3 regions of the Ferriphaselus amnicola genome follow, and region 1 is predicted to be linked to each of the others. Evidence: predicted binding sites of a transcription regulator. Region 1 holds the regulator's gene; each other region holds the start of a gene.

The links. The regulator sigma-54, encoded in region 1, starts transcription at its own class of promoters, with help from an activator protein. The targets are predictions, from matches to a motif close to TGGCACNNTTCCTGCT.
Region 2: a site for sigma-54 is predicted at 3,745-3,760, ahead of OYT1_RS11415 (glycogen/starch/alpha-glucan phosphorylase). Genes of this name have one in related genera too.
Region 3: a site for sigma-54 is predicted at 4,866-4,881, ahead of OYT1_RS07050 (transglutaminase family protein). Genes of this name have one in related genera too.

What each region holds. Positions count from the first base shown of each region.
Region 1 is NZ_AP018738.1:579,647-587,329, forward strand. It holds gene mgtE (magnesium transporter) at 1-809, opposite strand, end outside; gene OYT1_RS02750 (flavin prenyltransferase UbiX) at 882-1,481, opposite strand; gene OYT1_RS02755 (Gx transporter family protein) at 1,478-2,008, opposite strand; gene OYT1_RS02760 (NusG domain II-containing protein) at 2,102-2,470, opposite strand; gene rapZ (RNase adapter RapZ) at 2,475-3,314, opposite strand; gene hprK (HPr(Ser) kinase/phosphatase) at 3,311-4,261, opposite strand; gene OYT1_RS02775 (PTS sugar transporter subunit IIA) at 4,276-4,731, opposite strand; gene hpf (ribosome hibernation-promoting factor, HPF/YfiA family) at 4,779-5,102, opposite strand; gene OYT1_RS02785 (RNA polymerase factor sigma-54) at 5,116-6,522, opposite strand; gene lptB (LPS export ABC transporter ATP-binding protein) at 6,551-7,273, opposite strand; gene lptA (lipopolysaccharide transport periplasmic protein LptA) at 7,270-7,683, opposite strand, start outside.
Region 2 is NZ_AP018738.1:2,277,982-2,285,664, reverse strand. It holds gene OYT1_RS11420 (efflux transporter outer membrane subunit) at 1-1,005, shown strand, start outside; gene OYT1_RS11415 (glycogen/starch/alpha-glucan phosphorylase) at 1,146-3,584, opposite strand; gene OYT1_RS11410 (MFS transporter) at 4,095-5,510, opposite strand; gene metX (homoserine O-succinyltransferase MetX) at 5,722-6,852, shown strand; gene metW (methionine biosynthesis protein MetW) at 6,849-7,448, shown strand; gene OYT1_RS11395 (AmpG family muropeptide MFS transporter) at 7,445-7,683, shown strand, end outside.
Region 3 is NZ_AP018738.1:1,416,876-1,424,558, forward strand. It holds gene sthA (Si-specific NAD(P)(+) transhydrogenase) at 1-1,302, opposite strand, end outside; gene OYT1_RS07050 (transglutaminase family protein) at 1,356-4,724, opposite strand; gene OYT1_RS07055 (hypothetical protein) at 4,973-5,299, opposite strand; gene OYT1_RS07060 (ankyrin repeat domain-containing protein) at 5,292-5,756, opposite strand; gene OYT1_RS07065 (nitroreductase family protein) at 5,773-6,855, opposite strand; gene OYT1_RS13750 (nitroreductase family protein) at 6,750-7,319, opposite strand; gene OYT1_RS07070 (nitrogen fixation protein NifZ) at 7,286-7,555, opposite strand; gene OYT1_RS07075 (hypothetical protein) at 7,564-7,683, opposite strand, start outside.

The sequences.
Region 1 (7,683 bases):
TCCACGACAGGAGCTGAGACTAGGTCATAACGCTCGAAGGCCTGTGCAGCTTGTTCGGCCTGATCGTCAGGGTGCAGCGTAACTGTCTCATGCTTGACTAGGGTTGCGACATCCAACTCCGGCTCGTTCACCAGCAAGAGGTTGAGTGGCAGCACGCCTTTGAAGCGATCTTCGCGGTCAACGACGAATAATTGGTCGGTGTGGTCGGGCAATTCGTCGAAGCGGCGCAGGTAGCGCGACACCACTTCGAGGGTCACGTCCTCGCGGATGGTGACCATGTCGAAATCCATCAACGCACCTACGCAGTCCTCGGGATACGACATGGCTGCGCGCAGTTGTTCGCGCTCTTCCACTGGCAATGACTTGAATACGTCACGCATCACCGCTTGCGGTAGGTCGGGCGCTAAGTCGGCGATCTCATCGGTATCGAGTTGCTCGGTCGCTTCAAACAGCTCCTCGCGGCTCATGGTCGCAATCAGCGATTCGCGCACCGCATCTGAGACTTCGATCAGGATTTCGCCGTCGCGGTTGGCTTTGACTAGATCCCAGACGATCAAACGTTGCTCAATTGGCAGCGCTTCAAGGATGTAGGCGATGTCGGCGGGGTGTAGCGTCTCCAGCTTATCGCTGAGTTCGGCCAAATGGCGTTTGTGCAGGATGGTTTCGACCAACTCATGGCGCTCTTCGCGCGGCATTTCTTGTTTGTGAACCAACGTTGCCACCAGTTCGTGACGATGCAACAGCGCCTCGACCTGTTTCAGGTGATGCTGTACATCCTCAGTGTAGTGGTGTTCGTGGTTCTCGGTCATTGCGCGCCCGCTCCAAAGTGGCGGCTATTCTAATGAAAATGCACTTAGGCCGTGCGAAAAATGCACTCGATGCTACTTACCCCAAGGGGTGACTAGATTCTGTGCGACACCTAAATGGTCGAGGATGCGTGCGACGACGAAATCGACGATGTCCTGCACCGATTGCGGATGGTGATAAAAGCCGGGATTGGGCGGCAGGATGACGGCGCCAGCGTGCGTCAATTTGAGCATGTTCTCTAGGTGAATGGCAGAGAACGGGGTTTCGCGGGGTACCAGAATCAGCGTGCGTCTTTCCTTGAGCATCACGTCAGCGGCGCGGGCGATGAGGTCGTCGGACATTCCAGTCGCTACGGCGGCGAGCATCCCCATGGTGCATGGGCAGATCACCATCGCATCTCCCGGGTTCGAGCCGGAAGCCATCGGTGCGAACCAGTCGTCACGCCCATACACCGCCAACTCTCCAGTGAATGTACCCAGCCGCTCCAGCAGCAATAGCTGGGCTTCCTGCGGGCGCGAGGGGAGCGTGAAGCCCATCTCCTGAGTGGCAACGATCTGTGCGGCTTGTGTATAGACCAGCTGGACGCGATGACCGCTGTGCAGCAAGCACTCAAGCAAGCGAAAAGCATAAGGCAGGCCAGATGCACCAGTGAGGGCTAGGGTGATGGTTTTCATGTCGGATGTGTCGCGGGGGCGGAGTCCGGAGACAGGAAGCGGGTGGCGATTATACCGTTCACCGTGCCGAACAACAGTGCCGCCGCCGCAAAGATGGGTAACAGCCAAGCCAGCCCAGCGTGTGGGATCAGCCAGACATAGACCACGACCATTTGGCCGCTAATGTGCGCGAATGCGGCGAGGATGCTTTGACTGACTGGGCCGAAGACACGGTGTGGCAGATGACGACTCGCAGCCAGTACAAGCAAGCTGCATACTGCGCCGGATAGGCTGAGAAAGAAGCCCGGTGCGAGGAAGTTGCCGAACAACAAGCTGCCAGCAATGACGCGCAACAGCGAGACCCATGCCGCCGCGCGCCAACCATACCGAGTCAGCACGATCAAGGTGACGATGTTCGCCAGCCCTGGTTTAACTCCCGGCAACGGCGATGGAATCGCCGCTTCCAGCACCGATAGTCCAAATGCTGCCGCTGCCATGCGCGCCAGATGGTGATCTTCGGTCGAAGTCTCTAGTTTTATCGTACTCATGTTTACGAGTGCTGAGTATCGAGGGCTGAGTGCTGAGCAAATCCGGTGGCTGGGAGTTTACTCAGCACTCGGTACTTAGCACGTACAACTGACTTAATAGTTGAGGCTGTCATAGTTTTTACTTCGTCCAGCCATTTCTACACTGATTTCGTTCGGCAGGCAGATAGCGATCTCACCCGCCTGCTTGAGCCAGCCTTGGCGCACGCAATATTGGCGCGGGCTGGGATCGGATTCGATGCGGGCTTGGCGGTTGTGGATGGTGATGATGCTGACACCCAGCGGGCCGGGGACGTGCAGTTTGGTGTCAGGGGAAAGCGGTAGTTCGCGGAATATCTTTCCGCCACTGCGCACGATGGCGCGATCTGCTGCTCCGCCATTCCAGCACACCAGCACTAGCCATGCCGTGAATAGCGCACCTGCCAGCATCGTCAGCCAATCGCCGAGGCGGATGGCGTTCAGCACGGCCTCAGCCCAACTCGCGGTGGCGCACCAGCACCTGTTGCTGCGGGGCGAAGTGGTGAGCCAACCGCTCGGTCAGATAGACCGAACGATGCTGCCCGCCGGTGCAGCCGACGGCGACCGTCAGGTAGCTGCGATTGTCGGCGACGTACGCGGGCAACCAGCGTTCAACGAAGCTGCGGATGTCGTCGTACATCTGTTGTACGGCAGGTAGCGGTTCGAGGAATTGGATGACCGGAGCATCGCGTCCGGTCAGCGGGCGCAGGAACGGGTTGTAATGCGGGTTGGGCAAGCAACGTACATCAAACACCATATCGGCATCGAGCGGGATGCCATGCTTGAAGCCAAAAGACTGGAATAGCAGCGTGAGTCGGGCGCGGTCGAGCTGAATGAACGATTTGACCCAAGCACGCAGGGCGTTCGGATTGAGGTCGCTGGTGTCAATGCGATGGCCGATGCTGCCGATGTCCGCCAGCAGGTCGCGTTCCTGCTGTACGCATTCCGGGAGCGTCAGCGTATCGTTGCTTAAAGGATGGCGCCGCCGAGTCTCCGAGTAGCGTTTGACGAGTTCGTCGTTGTTGGCGTCTAGGAACAACAGTCGGACGTCGATGCCTTGCTCGCGAAACTGTTCGATCAGTGCGGGCAGTTCGCGCACGCTGCCTCCGCTGCGCACATCGACCGCTACGGCGATCTGCCGATTTCCGGCCTGCTGCAGATTGGCGATCAATGTGGGTAGCAATTCGGCGGGCAGATTGTCCACGCAGTAGAACCCGTTATCTTCCAATAGTTTGATGGCGATGCTCTTGCCGGAGCCAGACAGGCCGCTGATGAGGAATAACTGGGTCATCGGTCTTCCAGATCGCGTTCCATTTCGGCTTGATGGCGATCGAAGAATTCCTTCATGGTGTCGATACCACGCTCTTGCAGCACGTAGTTGCGTGCGGCCGCTTCGACCAGTACAGCCAAGTTGCGTCCGGCCGTCACCGGAATGCTGACGGTGTTGATCTGTATGCCAAGAATCTCTTGGTGGCTGGCATTGAGAGGCAGCCGCTCCAGCTTGGACAGGTCTCCACCGGGCGGGCGGTGGAGGTGGACGATGAGCTTGAGTGATTTGCGTAGGCGCACGGCAGTTTCACCGAACATGGTGCGGATGTTCAGCATGCCTAGACCGCGCACTTCAAGAAAATCGCGTAGCAGATCAGGGCATTTTCCTTCGAGTGTGTCCGGCGAGGTGCGATAGAACTCAGTGATGTCGTCGGCAACTAGGCTGCTGCCGCGCGTGATGAGTTCCAAGCCGAGTTCACTTTTGCCCACGCCACTGTCGCCGGTGATGAGTACGCCGATGCCCATCACGTCGAGGAATACGCCGTGGCGCGTGGTCGATTCAGCCAATGCGGCAACGATGTAGTGGCGCACCAGCCACATCAGGTGGACGCTGTTCTTGGGCGAATGGAACAGCGGCGTGTGCGTCTGGTCGGCGTAGGCGACCAGCGCTTGCGGAATCTCGTCCGTGCCGGCGATGATCAGGCACAGTGTGCTGCCATGATCGAGTAGTTGCAGCGAGGCTTGCATCGCCTCGGCATCTAAGCTGTGTAGATAGTCCAGTTCGATGCTACTGAATACTTGCACCCAGTTCGGGTGGATCAGATTCATGTGGCCGATCAAGCCTTTGTTCGACGCATTGACGAGCTCGCTGTCGAGGATCTTGTCGGCGCCACCTTCTCCAGCGACCCATACCAAACCTAGTCGCTCTTGCTTGTCTTCGAACAGCCGCCGAATATCTACCTGAGCCATATCAAAGCCTCCGCCTAGGCTTGCCAGTTGGCGAACAGTTGGTAAAGAACGGCTGGGTCATCGCTGGCGAGCAGTTGATCTCGGAAGGATTTTTCGCAGAACATCTGTGCTAGTTCGCCTAACAGCTGTAGGTGCAGATCGGTCGCCCGTTCCGGTACCAGCAGGACAAAGATCAGGCTCACCGGCAGCCCATCCGGTGAATCGAAGGGGATCGGGGTGGTGGTTCGGATGAAACAGGCGATTGGATCGCGCAGTCCCTTGACGCGGCCATGTGGAATGGCAACGCCTTGCCCCAGCCCGGTCGAGCCGAGTTTCTCGCGCGCGAACAGACTGTCGAATACCTGACTGCGCCCGATGTTGCGAGTGTTCTCAAATAAGATGCCGACTCGTTCGAACACACGCTTCTTGCTGGTGGATTCGGCATCCACCATGACATTTTCGGGCGGCAGGAGGTTACTAATTAAACCCATGGTTTGTTCCCATGAAAAAGGGCGGCCATTAGACCGCCCACTAAAGGTTATTCTGCTTCAACGATCTTGCCGGAGTCGTCATGACGACGCGCGGTGTTCTTTTCCTTGTGCTTCAACACTTGGCGATCCAACTTCTCGATCAGCTCGTCGATGGCGACGTACAGGTTGGCATCTTGGCATTCCACGAAGATTGTTTTGCCGCTGATATGGACGGTGGCTTCTGCCTTTTGTTCGAGCTTGTCCACCGATAGGATTACGGTGACATCCAGCACGTTGTCGAAGTGTTTCTTGATCTTGCCCAGTTTGCTGACCACATGCTCACGAATGGCGGGAGTGATGTCTAGATGATGTCCGCTGAGGTTGAGGTTCATGGTTGCTCCTTTGTTAGAGTGATTTACGAAGATTGACCGGGAGGATATTTAGCGATTCCCGGTATTTTGCCACAGTGCGCCGAGCGACTTGTATGCCCTGCGACACGAGGATTTCTGCCAAACGGCTGTCGCTCAGCGGATGATGAGCATCTTCCTGAGAGACCAGTTGCTTGATTAAGGCGCGGATGGCGGTGGAGGAACATGCCCCGCCGCTGTCGGTGGAGACGCCGCTGCCGAAAAAATATTTGAGTTCAAAGATACCACGTGGAGTTAGCATGAACTTCTGTGTGGTGACTCGTGAAATGGTCGATTCGTGTAATTCAAGCTGTTCAGCGATCTCGCGCAGCACGAGCGGGCGCATGGCGACTTCGCCATGCTCAAGGAACATACGCTGCCGCTCCACGATGGCTTGCGATACGCGCAAGATGGTGTCGAAGCGCTGTTGCAGATTCTTGATGTACCAACGTGCTTCCTGTAACTGCCCAGTCATCTGTTGCGAACTTTGCTCATCACGGCGCTGCATGATGTTGGCGTAAAGTTGGTTCACGCGTAAACGTGGCATAGCTTCTGGGTTGAGGCGGGCCGCCCAGCGACCACGCTGGCGCTCGACGATGACGTCGGGCACGACGTAATCGCTGACCCGTTGCTCGTAACGCGCGGCTGGGCGCGGATTGAGTTGCAGAATGAGGGCTTGAGCCGCACGCAGACCATCTTCGTCACAGTGTAGCAGCCGTTTGAGGCGGGTGTAGTCGTGAGCAGCCAGGAGATCGAGATGCTTGTCCGTGAGTTGTATCGCTAGTTGCCGACTCGGGGTGGTGGCTGGCAGGGCGCGCAGCTGCAAGGACAAACACTCAGATAAATCGCGTGCCGCGATGCCAGGCTCATCTAGATGTTGCAACTGGACGAGTGCAGTTTCTAGATCATCTAGCGTGACATCTAACTCTTCCGGTAGCATCTCGAAGATGTCTTCCAATGACTGTGCCAGAAAGCCGCCATCATCTAGCGCGTCAATTAGCAGTGCAATCAGTTGGCGGTCATGGTGGTCGAGTTGGCTGAGGCTGAGTTGGGTCAGGAGATGCTCGCGCAGACTTGGGGAGCTGGCGGCTGTCTCGGGATAGTGGTCATCTTCGTCATCAGAGCTGGCTGAGCTAGGGCTATAAGACAGCTCGCTCCAGTCTTCCTCGGCCTTGGATGATTCTCTTTCAGGCTGCTCGGGGCTGGTGGAGGTGGTGCTTGCCGTACTCGTGGCAAACGAGGTGATCTCGTCTTCCTCGCGCTCCAAGAACGGATTCTCATCCAGCAGTCGCGCAGTTTCCTGATTGATCTCCAAGGTAGAGAGTTGCAGTAAGCGGATAGATTGCTGCAACTGCGGTGTGAGCGTCAGTTGCTGGGATTGCCTGAGTTGTAGTGATGCTTTCATGCCAACGATTATTAGGTGGGCGTCACTTTTATAGTTTGAAGTGCTCGCCGAGATACACTTTCCTCACGGCTTCATTATAGATGATTTCCTCGGGCTTGCCTTCCGCCATCACTGCGCCAGCGTTGATGATGTAGGCGCGGTCGCAGATGCCCAAGGTTTCCCGCACGTTATGGTCGGTAATCAGCACACCGATGCCGCGTTCTTTGAGAAAACGGATGATCTTCTGGATATCTAGCACGGCGATGGGGTCAACGCCGGCAAAGGGTTCATCCAGCAGAATAAAACGCGGATCGGTGGCCAGCGCGCGTGCGATCTCGCAGCGCCGTCGTTCGCCTCCAGAGAGACTCATGGCGGGATTGTCGCGTATGTGGCTGATATGTAACTCGTCTAGCAAGGTTTCTAGCGTCGATTCCTGTTGGGCGAGAGGGAGTCCGCGCAACTCCAGTACGGCGCGAATGTTTTCGGCCACCGTCAAGCGACGGAAAATCGAGGCCTCTTGTGGCAGATAGCCTAGTCCTAATTGGGCACGGCGATGAATGGGCGCATGAGTGATCTTGTGCTGGTCGATGTAGATGTCTCCGCCATCTGCTGCAACCAAGCCTACGATCATATAGAAGCTGGTGGTTTTTCCTGCACCGTTAGGGCCGAGCAGGCCGACCACTTCGCCGCTGTGCACGGATAGAGATACGTCTTGCACCACAGTGCGGGCGCGGTACTGCTTCCTCAGCGAGGTGGTGCGCAATTCACTCATGGCTTACCTAAACTGGTCGAAGGCCGGATGGACACTGGATCCGTGGGGGCTGGGATGCTCTCGTTCCTAGGCTGAATGACTGCGCGAACTCGGCCTCGCTGGCCGGAATTCGGAGTTCGCGAGCTGTCCACATGGAATATCTCGGTCTTGGAGTCATAGGTGATGTGATCGCCATGAACTTCGTCGTTACTGCGCTTCATGCTGGCTTCGCCGAAGAGTTCTAGGAATTCATTCTGCGTGTCGTACTCGATGCGCTGTCCGTTACCTTCGATGATTTCATCCACGCCTTCGCGCTTCTGTCTGAACTGAGCGGGTTTGCCTGTGACGGTGCCATGCTTGTCACCAGCGGCGGTTTCTGTGACTACGATCTTGTCGCCCGTGATCATTAGCGTGCCTTGGATGAGTCTGAC
Region 2 (7,683 bases), 1.0 Mb from region 1:
ACCTTAAATGCGAGTTATGAGCTTGATCTATGGGGGAAATTGCGCCGCGCTAATGAAGCTGCACGGGCGCAATTGCTGGCTTTCGAGGCATCTCGTGATGCTGTTCGTTTGTCGATGACCGCTCAGGTGGCGCAGCAGTATTTTGCCTTGCTTGCCTACGACGCGCAGGAGGTGGCCGTGCGCCGTGCACTGGCGGGCCGACAGCAAATTCTAGAGATGGACAAAACGCGAGTCCAAGTTGGAGTCCTGTCCGAACTGAACTTCCACCAAGCGCAAGCTGAAGAAGCTGCGGTGCGTTCCCAGTTGGCGACGTTGTCGCAAGTACGTGGCAAGCAAGAGGCTGCGCTGGCACTGCTGCTCGGACGCTCGCCACGCGAGGTGATGAGTGCGGATCTGGCGCGCGGTCAGCCTAAGTCTTACACCGCACACGTTCCAGCCGGATTGTCAGCGGAATTACTGTTGCGTCGCCCTGACCTCAAACAAGCTGAGCAGAACCTGATCGCCCTGAATGCGCGTATCGGCGTGGCGCGTGCACAGTATTTCCCCTCGATTAGTCTCACTGCTTATGACGGTTACGAAAGTACCGCTTTCGCGAGTTTATTCACCGGAGCATCGGGTGTCTTTCAGTTTGCTGCCGGTCTCAGTCAACCTATCTTCAATGCGGGGCGTATTGGAAACTCAGTCAAAGTTGCGGAAGCTGCGCGCGACCAAGCTGTAGTGCAATATCAACACGCCGTGGCGAGTGCTTTTGCTGATGTACGCAATGCCTTATCAGCGCAGACAGCCACGCAACAAGTGCTGGAAGCCGAGTCCTTACGCACTGAAGCATTGGCGCAAGCCTACCAACAGGCGAGCCTTCGCTATCAAAGTGGGGTGGTCAGCCAGCTAGAGTTGCTCGATATTGAGCGTAGTTATCTACAGGCGGAATTGTTGATGCAAGATGCCTTGCGCTCACAGCGAGCTGCTGTGGCTGATCTGTTCATGGCGTTGGGGGGAGGTTGGTGAGAATTGGTGTCAGAAGGCATTAGATATGCCCAGAGATTATGGAGATATTGAGGTAACTGATCTCATCCTGCCACTAGAAAACTTCCCGACCGAACATGAGCCCACCCGTTGGACTCAGTTCGGCAGAGGAGTGATCAGACTTAAGGTTGTTTGGGGGCAACCTGTGGCAGCTTCCACACTTCGCGGTTGTAATCCATGATGGTTCGGTCACTGGAAAACTTGCCGCTGGTGGCAGTGTTGATGATGCTCATGCGTGTCCACTCGTCGCGATTTCGGTAGGCTTGATCGACACGGCGTTGGGCGTCGATGTAACTACGGAAATCGGCAGCGGTCATCCACGGATCGTTCGAGCTATAGATCGAATGGATGATCGGATCAAAGATGCCGGGCTCGAACAGGTTGAAGTTGCCGCTGGTCAGTAAGCCCATCACGCGCTTGAAGTCTTCATCACCCTCGATGATCGCACCGGGATTGTAGCTGGCGCGATTGGCATCGACCTCTTCGGCGGTGAGGCCGAACAGGAAGAAGTTTTCTGCGCCGGCTTCTTCACGGATCTCGATGTTGGCTCCGTCCAGTGTGCCGATGGTCAGCGCACCGTTCATCATGAACTTCATGTTGCCCGTGCCAGAGGCTTCCTTGCCTGCCGTCGAGACTTGCTCGGATAGATCGGTGCCTGGGCAGATGATTTCCATTGCCGAGACGCGGTAATCGGGCAAGAATGCTAAACGCAGCAGGCCTGCGGTGGCGGGGTCGCCATTGACCACGCGAGCTACGGCGTTGACCAGTTTGATGATGCGTTTCGCCATCATGTAGCCGGGAGCAGCCTTGCCGCCGATGAGTACGCAGCGCGGAGTCAGGTCGGCCGTGTCGCCACGTTTGATGCGGTCATACAGGTGAATGACGTGCAACACGTTGAGTAACTGGCGCTTGTACTCGTGGATGCGTTTGACCTGTACATCGAAGATCGCATGGGTGTCGAAGTCCACATCGCAATCTTGCAGTACCAAGTCGGCCAGTCGTTGCTTGTTTGCCTGCTTGACTTGGTGCCACTCAGCGCGGAAGGCGGCATCATCGGCATACGGTTTCAGCTTTTGCAACTGGGATAGGTCGGTGATCCAACCTTCGCCTATGGTCTGGTTGATGAGCTTGCTCATGGTTGGATTGCTCCAAGCCATCCAGCGACGTGGTGTCACACCATTAGTCTTGTTGTTGAATTTCTTAGGCCACACTTCGTAGAAGTCATGCAGCAGATGTTGTTGCAACAATTCCGAGTGCAGCGCGGCAACGCCGTTCACTGAGTGGCAGGCGACCACGGCTAGGTAAGCCATGCGTACATATTGTTGGTCACCCTCTTCGATGATGGACATGCGACGTTGGCGATCGGTGTCGCCGGGGTAGCGCAAGGCGATCTCGGAAAGGAAGTGGGCGTTGATCTCGCACACGATCTCCATCAGGCGAGGCAACAAGCGGCGGAACATATTCACGTTCCATTTTTCTAGCGCTTCTGGCAGCAGAGTGTGGTTGGTGTAAGCCATCGTGCGGCTGGTGATCGTCCACGCCTTGCTCCAGCTCAGGCCATGCTCGTCCATCAATAAGCGCATCAACTCCGGTACGGAGCAGGTCGGGTGTGTGTCGTTCAGTTGGAAGCAGTTTTTCTCGGCGAATTGGCTGAAATCATTGCCATGCAGTTTGACCCACTCGCGCAGGATGTCCTGCAAGCTGGCCGAGGCTAGGAAATATTGCTGGCGCAGGCGCAGCTCTTTGCCGTTTTCGCTCGAATCGTTTGGGTAGAGCACCATGGTGATGTGCTCGGCGGCATTCTTGGCAGCGACTGCTTCGGTGTAGCTGCCCGCGTTGAATTCGGATAGATCGAACTCTTCGGTGGCAGCCGCGCGCCATAGGCGCAGCGTGTTCACGGTGCCATTCTGGTAGCCTGGTACTGGAACGTCATGTGGCATTGCCATGACATCGCGGGTATCGACCCAGCGCACTTGCATTTTTCCTGACTGGTCGGTGATGAACTCAGTGTGGCCACCGAACTTGATGCGGGTGGCGTATTCAGGACGTTCGATCTCCCAAGGATTGCCGTCGCGGAGCCAATGATCTGGCACTTCAAGCTGGTTACCATTGTCGATCTTCTGGCGGAACATACCGTATTCGTAGCGAATGCCGTAGCCGGTGACCGGCAACTGCAAGGTGGCGCAGCTGTCGAGGAAACAGGCGGCCAAGCGACCCAAGCCGCCATTACCCAAGCCTGCATCGTGTTCTTGTTCGACCAAGGCTTCGAGCTCGACGCCCATCGTGCGCAACGCATCGGCGGTTGCGGCATCCACGTCTAGATTCAGCATGGCATTGCCCAGCGCACGTCCCATCAAGAATTCGAGCGACAGGTAGTAAGTGTGCTTGCAATTCGCTTCTTGATACGCCAGTCGGGTATTGCGCCAGCGCTCGACCAAACGATCACGCAATGAAAGTACCAGTGAGGCGTACATCTGATGACTGGTGTCTGCGGACTCATCGCGTCCTAGCGTGTGGCTGAAATAGCGCCGGAAATCATCGACGATGCTGTCAGCATCCATGCCTAGAGGTGGGAGATTGCCGATGGTGGCAGGGGCTTGTGGTTTCTTGGCTCGGGTATTAATGATGGACTCCTAAACGTATTCTATTAATCGATAGTCTGGTTGTGGTCGTCAGTTGCATGAGCTAAGGCCTAGGTAGCGACTTCGCTATCGTTAGTCCAGCAATTGACGTGCCAGTAAAAAGAATCAATATGTCACTGAATTCTTGGGAGATGCGATTTCTCGCAACCTAAGAATCAAATTCCTGTGCATCACTTTTGTGTGAGTGGTGCACTCATTTAATGCGGTCTCAGAGCATTACGAATCGCAGCGGAATTGGGCTTGTCATGCTGAGCTGAGTGCTGAGAAGATCGGTTCAGCACTCGGCGATTTATCGCCAATATGACAGAACCTATCGTTTGAAAGTCGAAAACTGAGGGGTGCTCATGGCCGGATTGTACGACAGATGGTACTTGCTTGCTTGAGCAACAACGATCAGCGAACTCTGGTAAGGAGCTACAAGCATAGGGTTTATGGGCTCGTCGATTCGACGGCCTCTGTGGCAGCTTCACTTGCCATCGTATCCAGATCCCTATCCCGTGTCTCTTGGCTGATCCACAGTGCGACAAAAGATAGGCTCCCGAGTATGGCTAAATAGATGCCGACCGATCCTGCGCCGTAACTGTGTGCCAGCCAAGTGGCCGCAAAAGGTGTGAGTGCCGCGCCTAAAATCGACGCCAAGTTGTACGCGATGCCGGAGCCAGTGTAGCGAGTGTTGGTGGGGAAAAGCTCAGGTAGTAAGGCTGACATAGGGCCAAAGGTTAGGCCCATCAATGACATGCCGGTACAGAGGAATATCAACATCAGCCCAAGGTTGGCTTGCTCACCTGTGCCCATCGCTTCAGGCGCAAGGAATAGGCTGAAGCTGAACCCGAACACGATGAGCGCCACGGTGACGACTAGTAGCAAGCTGCGTCGCCCATAACGATCGGCCAATTTCCCTGCCACGGGGATGCCGGCGGCGAACAACAGCACCGAAGCCAGTTGCAGCTTGAGGAAATCCTTGTAGCCGATGCCGAGGCCGCCGCTCTCGACTTTGCCGATGGCGTAGGAAAGCACCCAAGTCGTCATCAAGTAAAACACGCCGTAGGTGGCGACCATGATGAACATGCCGAGCAGCAATTCACGGGGATTTTTGCGCAGGACTTCCGCCAGCGGCGACTTCAGCCGCTCGCCGCGTTCCACTGCGCGTGCGAATACCGGCGTCTCGTTGAGTTTGAGGCGCACGTATAGGCCGATCACCACCATGCCGATGGAAAGCAAGAATGGGAGACGCCACCCCCAGATCAAGAAGGGATCAGTGGGCTCGGCATGGGTAGAGTCATAGCCGAACCACGTAGTAAGCAACAGGAACAAGCCGTTGGCGAGGATGAAACCGAACGGTGCGCCGAGTTGTGGCCACATCGCCGCCGAGGCGCGCTTGCCGGGTGCCGCGGTCTCGGTTGCCAGTAGTGCCGCCCCTGACCATTCGCCGCCCAAGCCCAAGCCCTGACAAAAACGTAGAATGGTCAGCATTGCTGGGGCATATAAGCCGACTTGCTGGTAGGTGGGCAGCAGGCCGATCAAAAAGGTGGCGATGCCCATCAGCAGCAACGATCCGACCAATGTGGCTTTGCGTCCGACTCGATCACCAAAGTGGCCGAACAGGATCGAGCCAATGGGGCGTGCCACGAATGCCACACCGAACGTCGCCATCGAGGCTAGTAAAGCGGTGTTGTTGTCACCTTTTGCAAAAAACAACAGCGGAAATATCGATACTGCCGCTGTGGCATAGATGTAGAAGTCAAAAAATTCGATCGTGGTGCCGATCAAACTGGCGAAGATGATGCGGTGGCGGTCGGATGGCGTGACTGTGTCGGTCGACTTGGCGGTGGATTGGTTCTGCATGAAAAGATCACTGGCATGGAGTCAGCGCGCATTCTAACGCGAGCCGCTATGGGTTGCGCATCCCTACATTTGACATCGCACCATAAATGCCGGAAACTCCGCCTCAGTGCCGATTTGACATCAGCTTGCGGGGCACTTAAAACATTCCAGCTAAAGCGAGGCGACCCGCTCTAGCTCCCAAGCTGAGCGGGTTTTTGTTTTGAGGTACACATTGGATAATTCAGTAGGTATAGTCAGCGCGCAACGCGCCCATTTCGACACTCCGCTCGAGCTTAAGAGCGGCGCGGTGTTGCCGCATTACGACTTGGTTTACGAGACTTACGGCATGCTGAACGCTGACAAGTCCAACGCCATTCTGATCTGTCATGCCTTGTCCGGCCACCATCACGTCGCAGGCGTGTATGCCGATGAGCCGAAGAACGTCGGCTGGTGGGACAACATGGTCGGCCCCGGCAAGCCGTTGGATACGAACACGTTCTTTGTCATCGGATTGAATAATCTCGGTGGTTGTCACGGTTCCACTGGGCCTTCCAGTCAGAACCCCGCCACTGGACACCCTTACGGCGCGGCCTTCCCAGTGTTGACCGTAGAAGACTGGGTGGAGTCGCAAGCGCGCTTGGCCGACCGCTTGGGCATCACGCAATTCGCCGCTGTGATCGGCGGTAGTTTGGGCGGGATGCAGGCATTGCAGTGGTCGCTGTCTTTTCCTGCGCGGGTGCATAACGTGCTGGTGATTGCTGCCGCCCCTAAGCTCACCGCGCAGAACATCGCCTTCAACGATGTCGCCCGCAACGCCATCCTGACCGACCCGGATTTCCACGGCGGCGACTATTATCAGCATCACACCGTGCCCAAGCGCGGCCTGCGGCTGGCGCGGATGTTGGGGCATATCACCTATCTTTCGGACGACGCGATGGCCAATAAGTTTGGCCGCGAGTTGCGTCACGGCAAGGTGAACTACGGCTACGACATCGAGTTCCAGATCGAATCCTACCTGCGCTATCAGGGCGACAAGTTCGCTGGGTATTTCGATGCCAACACCTATCTGCTGATGACCAAAGCGTTGGACTATTTCGATCCGGCCCATGATTTTGAGCACGATCTCAATCGCGCCTTTGCTCGTGCTCAGGCAGATTTTCTCGTGGTGTCGTTCTCTACGGATTGGCGTTTCGCACCTGAACGCTCGCGCGAGATCGCGGATGCCCTGTTGCACAACCACCGCAACGTGAGTTACGCCGAAATTACGTCTGCGCATGGTCACGACTCCTTCTTGATGGAAGACGAGCAATACATGGCTGTGATGCACGCCTACCTTGAGCGAGTCGCGAAGGAGTTGAAATGAGCACATTCATCAACACCCGCCCTGACTTCGCCGCCATCGCACGCTGGATACCGGAAGGTGCTTCCGTACTCGACTTAGGTTGTGGCGACGGCAGCTTGCTGCGTTACCTAGCTGAAACGCGCAAGGTGAGTGGCTATGGTGTCGAGATCGACGATCAGAATATCGTCGCTTGCATCAAAAACGGCGTGAACGTGATCCAGAGCAACTTGGAGTCCGGCCTGTCCGGTTTCGAGGACCATGCCTTCGATTACGTTGTCTTGTCGCAGACACTGCAAGCCACCCGTCACACCGAACCGTTGGTGCGTGAGATGCTGCGCGTGGGGCGCGAAGGCATCGTCAGCTTCCCCAACTTCGGATATTGGAAGGCGCGCCTCAACGTCTTGCGCGGCCAGATGCCGGTGTCGGACGTGCTGCCTTACCAATGGTATGACACGCCCAACGTCCATCTTTGCACCTTGGATGACTTCGAGATGTTTTGCGAAAAATACCAGATCAGCATCCTTGAGCGCCGAGTGATGACGGAAGGCAACGAAATCGGACTACTGCCCAACCTGTTCGGCGCGACAGCGATGTATCGGTTCAAGCGCGCAGAATGAGCGTCTGGGAGCAATTGTTCACGCGGAGGATGGCGATCTGCGTGTTCACCGGCTTCGCTTCCGGGTTGCCGCTGTACCTGCTGCTCAACCTTGTTCCGGCTTGGTTGCGCAGCGAGCATCTCGATCTTAAGACCATCGGGCTGTTCGCGCTGATCCAGTTCCCCTACACGTGGAAGTTCGTCTGGTCGCCGCTGCTCGATCGCTACGCTTTGCCGCTGCTGGGGCGGCGGCGCGG
Region 3 (7,683 bases), 840 kb from region 1:
GCTGACCAGATCGCGCACGCTACCGTTTAAATTCATCACCAATTGGCCGATGTGAATCAGCTCACTCGCCTGTTCACCAACGATATGTACGCCCAGTAATTTTTCATTCTGGGCGTTCACGATCAACTTCAACAAACCTTGAGCGTCGCCAATGATCTGGCCACGGGCACTATCCTTAAACTGAGCTCGTCCGATCACATAGGGAATGCCTTCCTGTTGCACTTCCTTTTCGGTTTTGCCCACGTAGGAGATTTCGGGAATGGTATATACCGCCATCGGCAGGTTCTCTGCGGAGACATGCTGCTCACCACCAAAGGCGTGGAGTACCGCCGCCCTGCCCTGCTCCATGCCCGTGGATGCTAACGCAGGACGACCGATCAAATCGCCCACTGCGTAAATATGCGGCACGCTGGTCTGAAATTGTGGATTCACTTCGATCCAGCCGTCCTTGCTACGCACCTCGGCACGAGCCACGTTCAAGCCGCCGCTATTCGGCTCGCGTCCTTGGGCATACAGCACCGCTTCGGCGCGTAGCTGCTGGCCGCTTTCCAGCAAGGTCAGCGTACCGCCACCTTCACGTTGGATCGCGACCACGCGCTCCCGCATGTGGAACTTCACCCCCATCGCTAAGAAGCTGTCCGCCAGCACACCCACTACATCGTCACTCAAATACGTCAGCAGTTGCGCGTGGCTATCTACCACCGAAACCTGCACCCCCAGCGCAGCAAAGATCGAGACGAATTCACACGCGATCACGCCGCCACCCACCACGAGCAAGCTTTCTGGCAGATGGCGCAGATTCAAAATCGAGGTCGAGTCCAACACCGACTTTTTGTCGAACTGGATATGCGCCGGACGACGCGGGCGCGAACCGGTGGCCAACAAAATGACATCTGCTGAAATGCGGCGCACATGACCTGCCGCATCAGCCACCTCCAGCGTATGTGCATCGAGGAATGAAGCCTCGCCCGGAATCAGAGCCACGCCATGACGTAGTAGCCGTTGCAGGATCACCGACTCTTGCTGAGCGATCACGCCCTCTTTACGGCGCACCGCATCCGCCAATAAACCGTGCCGACTACGCGCATCGGGCGCGAGTGCCTGACGCATACCGCCCGAGCGGCTAAGCAGGTAGGCGACTTCGCGCATGGCTTTGCTCGGGATGGTGCCAGTTTGCAAACCAGCGCCGCCGATCTTGGGTTTGCGTTCGATGATCGCCGCACGCTTACCCATACGCGCGGCCTGCCAAGCCGCATGTTGGCCAGCGGGACCGGAACCTACAATGAGAATATCAAAATCCATATCTATCAACTCACCTTAAGTTCCACTCTCATCATTTTGTGGTAAAAGAGAATTCACTGCTGCTGTTGCTGCTGCGGTTCACTTGCCTGCCGCTCCGCCCCCTCCACCCGCACTTCGGGCGCACGGCGCAGATCTAGTGTCAGCGGATAGTCGGGGTTACGACCTTCGCGCCGGAGGTGCATCTCGCCGGGAGTATGGCCATGATTCCAGAAGCGAGCCACGCGGCGTGCCTCGGCTTCGTTGGCGTTGACTGGGAACGTATCGTAGTTGCGACCGCCCGGATGCGCGACATGGTAGGTACATCCGCCGATGGAGCGTCCACTCCATGTGTCCACCAAGTCGAACACCAGCGGCGCTTGCACGCCGATGGTCGGATGCAGCCCCGAGGGCGGGCACCATGCGCGATAGCGCACGCCCGCGACGTATTCGCCACGCGTACCGGTCGCCGTCAATGGCAGAGGTCGACCGTTGCAGGTGAGTATGTGGCGGTTGTCGTTCATGTGACGCACCTTGATCTGCATACGCTCGACCGAAGAATCCACGTAGCGCGCCGTGCCACCTGCCGCCACTTCTTCGCCCAGCACATGCCAAGGCTCGATCGCCTGACGCAGCTCGATCTCGATGCCGTGATACACCACAGTTCCAAAACGCGGGAAGCGGAACTCTAAGAACGGGGCGAACCACTCGAACTCGAACGCATAGCCTGCGCGCTGCAGATCCAGCACCACATCGCGCATATCCTGCGCCACGAAATGCGGCAACATGTAGCGATCATGCAGCTCCGTACCCCAGCGTGTCAGACTGCCGCGATACGGTGTTTGCCAGAAGCGCGCCACCAAGGCCCGCAACAGCAGCATCTGCAACAAGGACATTTGCGCGTGTGGTGGCATCTCGAAGCCACGGAACTCCAACAAGCCCAGACGTCCGGTCGCACTGTCCGGCGAGTAGAGCTTGTCGATACAGAATTCAGCTCGGTGAGTATTGCCGGACAGATCGACCAGCAGGTTTCGCAGTAAGCGATCGACCAGCCAAGGTTGCAGATTCTCTTCGCCCGCTTTCAGGTGCTCGGTCATTTGCTGGAAAGCGATCTCCAGCTCGTACAAGCTGTCGTGACGCGCTTCATCCACGCGCGGCGCCTGACTGGTCGGCCCAATGAACATGCCGGAGAACAGGTAAGACAGCGCGGGATGATGCTGCCAATAGGTGATCAAGCTCATCAGTACATCTGGGCGGCGCAAGCAGGGCGAATCCGCCGGTGTCGCCGCACCCAAGGTGATGTGATTGCCACCGCCGGTGCCAGTATGGCGACCATCCAGCATGAACTTCTCTGTCCCCAGACGTGTCAGCCTAGCCTCCTCATACAGCGTCTGCGTGTTCGCCACCAACTGCGACCAAGAGCTAGAAGGATGAATGTTCACCTCGATCACGCCGGGATCGGGCGTGATCTTGAAGTCCTTCACGCGCGCATCAGCCGGTGGCGTGTAGCCTTCCAAGCGCAAGGGCAGATTCAAAGTATCAGCCGTCGCCTCGATCGCTTCGATCAGCACAACAAAATCTTCCAGCAGCGGCACGGGCGGCAAGAACACACACAACACGCCCGCTCTCACCTCGACGCACAAAGCGGTATGGATGATCTCGCGCGGATCGACAGCCTGCTTGGAAAGCCGAGATTTTTTGAGCTTGCTCGGGCTAGTCGATAAAGCAGCCACGTCATCCAAGGGATCGCGCCCGAATTCCAGTTCCATATCTTCTGGAGCGACCCAGGGCAAGGAGGCCAAGGGCAAACGCAACCCTAGCGGTGAATCACCCGAGGTCAGGTACAGGTGTTCGCGCCGCAACGGCCAGCGGCTCGACCGAAAGCCAGTCGCCACGATCGCTTTGCTGCGCTTCACCGGTTTGGCGGGCAAGGCCTTCAGCGGCAATACGAAACCGACCGGCTCGCCCAAGCCGCGCTCGATGAGCTTGGCCAAACGCCGCCGCTCATCGCTCTGCTTCAGATCCGCCTGTAGCGGATCGAGATTTTCCGGCCAGCGCTGCTCTAAGTCGAGGATCTGCGTGACATCTTCGTAAGCTGGAATGACGAAGCGCGGGTCCAAGCTCAACTGAGTCGCCAGTTGCTGGATGAAGCGCAACGCATCAGCGGTGTTATGTGCGCCCTCCTCCTGTGCTGTGACCAATAGCTCTTGCTTGCTCCACAGCGGTTTGCCGTCGGTGCGCCAGTAGCATCCCAACGCCCAGCGTGGCAGCGGCTCGCCCGGATACCATTTTCCTTGGCCGAAATGCAGCAGTGATCCTGGCGCGAAATGGCCTTGCAAACGGGTGAGTAGATCTCCCGCCAATTCGCGTTTTTTATCGGACAAGGCGGTGTAGTTCCACTCCGCCCCATCCATGTCGTCGATGGACACAAAGGTTGGCTCGCCACCCATCGTGAGGCGCACGTCATGCTTGAGCAACTCAGCATCGACCTGATGCCCCAAATTCAGGATGGATTGCCACTGCGCTTCGGTGTAAGGTTGAGTCACACGCGGATCTTCGTGGATACGCGTCACCTGCATCGCAAAATCGAAGTGTGATTCGCATACCTCCGTCGCGCCGATGACCGGCGCAGCAGACGATGGCATAGCGGTGCACGCCAGTGGAATATGTCCCTCGCCCGCCAATAGACCCGAAGTTGGGTCGAGACCGATCCAACCTGCACCCGGAATAAACACCTCGGTCCAAGCGTGCAAGTCGGTAAAGTCGTGTTCGGTACCGGAAGGGCCATCGAGCGCCTTCACGTCGGCTTTCAACTGGATGAGATAACCGGAAGCGAAGCGAGCTGCCAGCCCCAGATGGCGCAACGCCTGTACCAGCAGCCATGCAGAATCTCGACAAGAACCGCGCTTCAATTCCAGTGTCTGTTCCGGCGTCTGCACGCCGGCTTCGAGACGGACGATGTAGCCGACGGTATCTTGCACCCGCTGATTGATGCCTACCAGCATGTCGATGGTGCGCAACGGTTTACTTAACAATTCACGACGCGTCAGCGCAAGCCAATCCGCCAATAAGGGCATGGCAGGCTCGACCTCCAGATACGGACCCAACTCGCGCCTTAGGCCATCGGGGTACGCGAAGGGGAAGCTCTCCGCGAATTCCTCGATGAAGAAATCGAAGGGGTTGATCACCGTCATGTCGGCGACCAGATCGACCGTGACCGTGAGTGAGTCGGCTTTTTCTGGGAACACCAAACGTGCCACCCAGTTACCGAATGGGTCTTGCTGCCAATTCAGAAAGTGACCGGCTGGCTCGACGTTCAGCGAGTAGCTGTGTATCGGCGTGCGGCAATGTGCGGCAGGTCGCAAACGTATCTCATGCGGCCAGAGTTTGACGGAGCGATCAAAGCTGTAACGGGTCTGGTGATTAAGTGCAACGCGAATAGTCATCGCTTACCTCAACAACCAAGCCGGATCAAGGGAGTGGACACTACGCATCTCAGCGGAGTGAAATTATTGTCATGAAGCAAGTCGCAAACAGGAAGAATCATCTTCGGCACCAAAGTGTGGATCAAGGCTACTCTGTACTAGAGCACAAATCGCGCCAAGGACTTCAGACCAATAGATTCAGCCAGTTAAATATTAAGCCTCGTATTTACGCACCTTTTCGGGGCGGAAATCCCAGACTGGTGCAGAGCTCAGCCTAGAGCCTGCGCAAGCGCCGTAGCGAGAGCTTCCACTTCGTCCCAGTCCAGCTCGATCACGTGGTTACCGCTGGAAATACTCATGCCCGCCTCGTTCACCGCGCCCTCGAATGCGCCATCACTGGCAATCGGGCTCATGTAGATCTCGCGTTCAGGGCTGATGCCATTACGCACCGCGACTAAGGCAAACGAAAGGCTGGAGGCTTCCTTCGGAGTCAGTCTGATCGTGGCCTCATCTCCGAATTTCAGACAGATCAGCTTGCCAAAAGCGCGGTGTTGCATACTTTCGACGGATAGATTTCGAGTCAGCGTCTCAGACATGAGCGACCTTTCGTGCAGATTTAAGCAAACGCAGACAATCCCGATTGGCGGCAAGCTCCAGTGCAGTAAAGTCGTCCAGTGTCATCAGCGCAGTGTCAGCTCCCGCCTCCAACAACAGGTGAACCAACGGTGTCTTGCCGGCTGACGAGCAGTAGATCAGCGCCGTAGCTCCATTCACGTTTTGCGTATCAAGCGGTGCACCCGCCTTGATGAGGGCCAAGGCACACGCCTCACTCTCGGCAAAACACGCGAACCACAGCGCGCCGTTGCTGTCAGCATTCATCAGGCATGGATCAGCCCCTCGCGCCAACAACATCGTGAGCATATCGAACTGGCCCAAACGAGCGGCGTGCATCAAGGGTGTGGTCGCATTGGCGATCGTGCCGTCGATCTGCAAGGGTTCTGACACATCGAATCCGGCCTGCGCAAGCCATTCTTTCAGCGCTTGATCGTTCATGTTGATTCCTCTGGATTCAGTCATAAGCAGGTAAGGTCGAGATGCGGGGATCGTCGAGCGCCCGACCGACAGCGTAGTGATAGAGCACTTGGAACTGATCGTCTTGCAGACCGAGCACCTCATGCACCGCATCATCGAAGAAACAGCCGATACCCGTGCCACGCCATCCGGCTGCTTCGGCTTCGAGGGTGATGATGTGCCCCAACATGCCCGCTTCCCAATGCAAATGTCGATAAGCGGCCGAGTCGGCAGCGATGGGAGCAGCGAATTCCGCAACCATCATGAAGGTGACCGCAGACTGCATGGCGATGTCCTGATGGCAGGACAAGGTACGCGCGGTCTTGCCGGCACGCGCGGCAATGAGTTGGAACAACGGCAACTCAGTAGCAACAGTTTGCCAATCGAACGTCTCTCGGAACGCACCACGCAAGGAGACTTCAGCCCTGGCCGTGCGTGGCATCACATACAGCCCTGGAGCGATACCTTCGACGCGATGCACCAACAGCACCGGATGTACACGCGCTGCCGCCGTCCACAGTTCCCACACGGGAGAACCGCCGGGTAGCAAGCAATGGAGGATGTGATGCAAGACCTCCAGCGGCATCGTCGATACACCATCGAAGGCTTGGGCGCTACGCCGTTTCAAAATGACGTGCGCTGCACGGATGTCACCACGGTCGATGGACGCAGGTGGCGAATACGCGGAGGCCGAAGCAGAAACCGGCGATCTACCGCGCGTCGCTGTAGCGACCTCTTCGATCACCGGCCATTGATACAAGGGACGCGGGTCGAGCAAACTCGGCTTACCGGCCCAGTGTTGCCAATCGCTCGGTACAGTAGCCTCCGCAGCCTCTAGCGCCACGATGACCTCCGCTTCCTCCCCTTCCACGCCATCGAAGTCTGCGCTGCGATCCATGCCCAGACTGTGTGCCAGCGATGCGAACTCCATCCCCGATAGGCGAGGTTTCCAACCGTGCAATGCGGCTGCGTAACTCAGCGCAGCCAGCACATGCCCCAGATCGAGCTGGCAATAACGGAAGGCGCGCTCCCCATATTTCCATGCTTCACGCCAATGGATGGAGCTGAAGCCCAGCCCCATGCGCGCCGCTCCAAGGTGTGATGCAGATTCTGATAGTGATACAGGCCATCTTGCACACCGTCCACCTGAGCGGCGATCAGCCAAGTCTCGGTGGGATGCAGATTGCCGGATGAGGGATGAACGCGCAACGACCAGCGCGCACCCGCGTACTCCTTCCACGCGGAGAGGCCGACGCACAGACGTAACAAGGACCCCAAGTTTTGTTGAGTCAGCGGCAAAGGCTGGCGCGGCACAGCTAGCTCGCCCCACGTAATGTCGGACACCATGATCTCGCGCGGCAAGGCCAACGGCTGCGTGCCACTCCAGTCGCGGAACGCACGCGGCTGTGCGTCCCAGTCCAGCGTGCCCGGCCCCGTCGCATAACGATCCAAACCATGTTTGCTACGCGCGTGGTAGGCCAGCACAGTCGCCACCCGAGCGTCCGTCACGGCTAGTTCAGTCCGCTCAGTTCGTCGCTCAGACATCCGATGGGTTCAGCCAAAGTACCATCCGCGTCGATCTCGAAGCGCACCAGATAGATCTCTTCGTTCGGCATCTCTTGCGCATGGCCGACGTTGACCACCACACCGCGCGTGCCTGCTGCTGCCAGCAAAGCATCCGGCTCCACACCGGGAATGCTGCTCTCGCCGGTTTCCTCCAGCGACTCGTTGTACAGGTCATGCGCCGCGAACACCATGTCGCCCATTTGGAATCTACTCACTGCACACCTCACATATTGGGAATCAACGTTGCCTCACTGCGCAAGTCATCCTCGCGCCCCCAAGCCGTCACCATCTCGACGAACCAACGCTCGTCGCGTGGATGCGGACAGAACAAATCATATTCAGC